2 regions of the Cupriavidus necator N-1 genome follow, and region 2 is predicted to be linked to the other one. Evidence: predicted binding sites of a transcription regulator. Region 2 holds the regulator's gene; the other holds the start of a gene.

Region 1 (2,394 bases), 460 kb from region 2:
CACAACATCAGCCTGCCGCCCGGCCAGTTCGGCAGCGGCGACATCGAGGCCTTCTTCCAGAACCGGCTCGATCCCAATAAACACCCGTTCTTTGCCACCATCCACCAGGTGCAGGTGTCCGCGCACTTCCTGGTCACCCGCGAGGGTGAACTGGTGCAGTTCGTCCCGTGCACGCAGCGGGCCTGGCACGCCGGGCAGTCAGACTTCTTCGGCCGCGCCCGCTGCAACGATTTTTCCATCGGCATCGAGATCGAGGGCTGCGACGACCTGCCGTTCACCCTGGCCCAGTACGACACCGTGGCCGCGCTGGTGCCCGCGCTGCTGGTCGCCTACCCGGTGCGCGCGATTGCCGGCCACAGCGACATCGCCCCGGGGCGCAAGACCGATCCCGGCCCGCATTTCGACTGGGCGCGCTTCGCCAGGCAGGCGGGCGTGGCGCCGGGCATGTTGCCCTACCAGTGCCCTGGCGCGGCTGGCCAGGTGACGAATTCTTAACGTCATTCCCCATCCCCGTACGCCCCGTTCCGGCGCACATGCCCTACCTCGGGGTGGGGCTATCGCAACCTCGCAACAATCAAAAAAATTTTTGTGAAATGTGCAGTTGCGAACGGTCTGGCGAAAACCCTTGCGAGTATTAGGCTTGCGGGCATGTGGCGCTGCCGCATCGGCGCAACCGCCTCCGAAATAGCGCTTGTCAAGACTGGTCATTCGGATTCGTTTCACTATACTTAGCCCAGTTTCACGCGTCACACACTATATCTAGTAGTCAAACCGGGGAGCCGGCCCAAGGGCGAGTCAGGGATCACGAAGTTCGTGCATCGTCTCGAAACCGCCCGCTAAGGCCAGCGAATCACAAGAGTCCCTGGCGAAATGTTCACGTAAAGGCAGTCTGTCCGCCCTGACTTCACGCCGGGAGGGACGTTCTTTTCGCCGCATTTCGCCAGGGACTCTTTTGTCTCTTATTTCCAGGGTAAAAACAGGAGTTCTCATGCAAACGGCCCAGAACGAAATCACCACGGGTGGCGCCGCCGCCGGTATTGCACCGACCGCGCAGCAGACCCCCGCCAACGCCGCCAATACGAACTACCCGGATCACAAGATCATTCGACGCAACGGCGCCGTGGTGGCTTTCGAGCCGTCCAAGATCGCCGTTGCCATGACCAAGGCCTTCCTCGCCGTGAACGGCGGGCAGGGCGCTGCGTCCGCGCGTGTGCGCGAGATCGTCGAGCAACTGACTGACAACGTCGTGCGCGCACTGGTGCGCAGCCGCCCCAACGGCGGCGCCATCCATATCGAAGACGTGCAGGACCACGTGGAACTGGCGCTGATGCGCTCGGGCGAGCATGAAGTGGCCCGCGCCTATGTGCTGTACCGCGAGAAGCGCAAGGACGAGCGCGCCCAGGCCAACGCCCAGGCCGTGGCCCGCGTGCAGGAAGGCGGCATCTCGGTCAACGTGACCGATGGCGGCGTCACGCACGTGCTGGACATCGCCGCGCTGCACGCCCTGATCGACAATGCCTGCAGCGGCCTTGGCAATGCAGTGAGCGCCGAGCCGATCCTGAAGGAAACCCTGAAGAACCTGTACGACGGCGTACCGATGACGCAGGTGTACGACTCCGCCATCCTGGCCGCGCGTACCCTGATCGAAAAGGACCCGGACTACAGCCAGGTCACCGCCCGTATCCTGCTGCACACCATCCGCAAGGAAATCCTGGGCACCGAAGTGACCCAGGCCGAGATGTCCAGCCGCTACGCCGAGTACTTCCCCAAGTTCATCGCCCGCGGCATTCAAGCCGAACTGCTGGACGAGCAACTGGCCACCTACGACCTGGCCCGCCTGGGCGCGGCGCTGGACGCCGGCCGCGACTTCCAGTTCAACTACCTGGGCCTGCAGACCCTGTACGACCGCTACTTCCTGCATATCGATGAAACCCGCATCGAAATGCCGCAAGCCTTCTTCATGCGCGTGGCCATGGGCCTGGCGCTGAACGAGAAGGACCGTGAAGCGCGCGCCATCGAGTTCTACCAGCTGCTGTCGTCGTTCGACTTCATGTCGTCCACGCCGACCCTGTTCAACTCCGGCACCCGCCGCTCGCAGCTGTCGTCGTGCTACCTGACCACCGTCTCGGACGACCTGGAAGGCATCTATGAAGCGCTGAAGGAAAACGCGCTGCTGTCCAAGTTCGCCGGCGGCCTGGGCAATGACTGGACCAACGTGCGCGCACTGGGCTCGCACATCAAGGGCACCAACGGCAAGTCGCAAGGCGTGGTGCCGTTCCTGAAGGTGGTCAACGACACCGCCGTGGCGGTGAACCAGGGCGGCAAGCGCAAGGGCGCCGTCTGCGCCTACCTGGAAACGTGGCACCTGGACATCGAAGAATTCCTGGAACTGCG
Region 2 (2,394 bases):
ATGAGAAGCCGGTGGTCTGGTCGTACGCAACCATGTCCCGGCAAATCACGGCGCGTCCGCCAGGCAGGCCTGTGCTGACACGCTCCCAGAACTCGGCGACATCGAAATCCGCCAGTTGCTGCGCGCACCCGGCCGCCGTGCCCGAGCAGGCGATCGCGTACGGGCTGTTTGCTGCCGTGAGCGCGGGTGGCTGCCCGGTGGCGGTGTCGATGAAGTAGCGGTTCGGGGTGATGGCTTCCGCCGCCGCGCCGGTTTGCGAGACGGCAGGATTGGCACGCATGCGCTCGGCCATCTCGGTGGCCAGCTGCATGGCAGTGGTGTCGTAGGAAGCTTGTTGCGTGAAGCGGGATGAATTCAGCAGCAGGCTGGCGACGCCGAGCACGCCAACCGCCAGAACGACAATTGCCACCAATGCTTCGAGCATGGCAAAGCCGGCTGCCCCGCGGCAGCGTTGACCCATTCTGACCCCCGTCAAAAGACGTCCGACTTCGTTAACTTCTTTTTTTGGTCTGCAATCCGGGCCCTTTTAATATGCGACAGCGGGCCTTGCGGAAATGCAACGGGGATTAAACAACGATTTTGTTACTTTTACTACCCCTTCCGGGGGGTGGACGCCGCAAATTCATCCAGCACGTCGCGGAATTCCGACACGTCCTCAAAGCTCCGGTACACCGAAGCAAAGCGGATATACGCAATCTTGTCGAGCTTGCGCAATTCGCGCATCACCAGCTCGCCGACCTGGCTGCTGGGGATTTCCTTTTCGCCCAGGGCCAGCAGTTTTTCTTCGATACGGGTGATGGCTTCGTCGATGGCTTCGGCCGAGACCGGGCGCTTGCGCAGCGCCAGGCGCATGGAATCCTTCAGCTTGGCGCGGGTGTAGTCGACGCGCGAGCCGTTTTTCTTGACGATGGCGGGGAAGAACAGCTCGATCCGCTCATAGGTGGTGAAGCGGCGGTCGCAGGCTTCGCAGCGGCGGCGCCGGCGCACGGCATCGCCGTCTTCCGACATGCGCGTGTCGAGTACCTGGGTATTGGAATGACCGCAAAAGGGGCATTTCATGCCGGACCACCTTCAGTTGAACCCCGTCGCCTTGTCCGTGTTGTCGTTCTGCGGTGGCGGGGCGGGTTGGCGAGGCCCGCAAGCCGGTGCCCCGGGGCGCCGGCTTGCGGAGCTGCCGGCCGCTCATGCGAACCCGCATGGGCGGCCTCGATGCATCAGCCGTAGACCGGGAAACGCTTGGTCAGGGCTGCCGCCTGCTCGCGCACGCTGGCGATGTTGGCGGCGTCGTGCGGGTTGTCCAGCACATCGGCGATCAGGTTGCCGACGATGCGGGCTTCTTCTTCCTTGAAGCCGCGCGTGGTCATGGCCGGCGAGCCCAGGCGGATGCCCGAGGTCACGAACGGCTTTTCCGGATCGTTGGGGATGGCGTTCTTGTTGACGGTGATATGCGCCTCGCCCAGGATGCGCTCGGCTTCCTTGCCGGTGATGTTCTTGGCGCGCAGGTCGACCAGCATCACGTGGCTTTCGGTACGGCCCGAGACAATGCGCAGGCCGCGCGCGATCAGGGTCTCGGCCAGCACGGCGGCGTTCTTCACCACTTGCTGCTGGTAGGCCTTGAACTCAGGCGTCAGCGCTTCCTTGAACGCGACCGCCTTGCCGGCGATCACGTGCATCAGCGGGCCGCCCTGGATGCCGGGGAAGATCGCCGAGTTGATGGCCTTCTCGTGCTCGGCCTTCATCAGGATCACGCCGCCGCGCGGGCCGCGCAGGCTCTTGTGCGTGGTGGTGGTGACGAAGTCGGCGTGCGGCACCGGGTTCGGGTAGACGCCCGCGGCGATCAGGCCGGCGTAGTGGGCCATGTCGACCATGAAGTAGGCGCCGATCGACTTGGCCACCTTGCTGATGCGCTCGAAGTCGATGCGCAGCGCGAAGGCCGAGGCGCCGGCGATGATCAGCTTGGGCTTCTTCTCTTGCGCCAGCTTTTCCAGCGCATCGTAATCGATGTCTTCCTGGGCGTTCAGGCCGTAGCTGACCACGTTGAACCACTTGCCGCTCATGTTCAGGGCCATGCCGTGGGTCAGGTGGCCGCCTTCGGCCAGGCTCATGCCCATGATGGTGTCGCCCGGCTTGAGCACGGCGAAGTACACACCCTGGTTGGCCTGCGAGCCCGAGTTGGGCTGCACGTTGGCGGCTTCGGCGCCGAACAGCTGCTTGACGCGGTCAATGGCCAGCTGCTCGACCACGTCGACGTACTCGCAACCGCCGTAGTAGCGCTTGCCGGGATAGCCCTCCGCGTACTTGTTGGTCAGCTGCGAACCCTGGGCGGCCATCACGGCCGGCGAGGTGTAGTTCTCGGAGGCGATCAGCTCGATGTGGTCTTCCTGGCGCTGGTTT

What was found. Region 2 encodes NrdR, which represses ribonucleotide reductase genes. Its sites were predicted from a motif close to CACNANATNTNGTG; they were not measured.
Region 1: a site for NrdR is predicted at 752-765, ahead of CNE_RS15470 (ribonucleoside-diphosphate reductase subunit alpha). Genes of this name have one in related genera too.

What each region holds. Positions count from the first base shown of each region.
Region 1 is NC_015726.1:3,302,330-3,304,723, reverse strand. Features, by position in the region: gene ampD (1,6-anhydro-N-acetylmuramyl-L-alanine amidase AmpD) at 1-495, shown strand, start outside; gene CNE_RS15470 (ribonucleoside-diphosphate reductase subunit alpha) at 989-2,394, shown strand, end outside.
Region 2 is NC_015726.1:2,838,538-2,840,931, reverse strand. Features, by position in the region: gene pilV (type IV pilus modification protein PilV) at 1-460, opposite strand, end outside; gene nrdR (transcriptional regulator NrdR) at 592-1,059, opposite strand; gene glyA (serine hydroxymethyltransferase) at 1,215-2,394, opposite strand, start outside.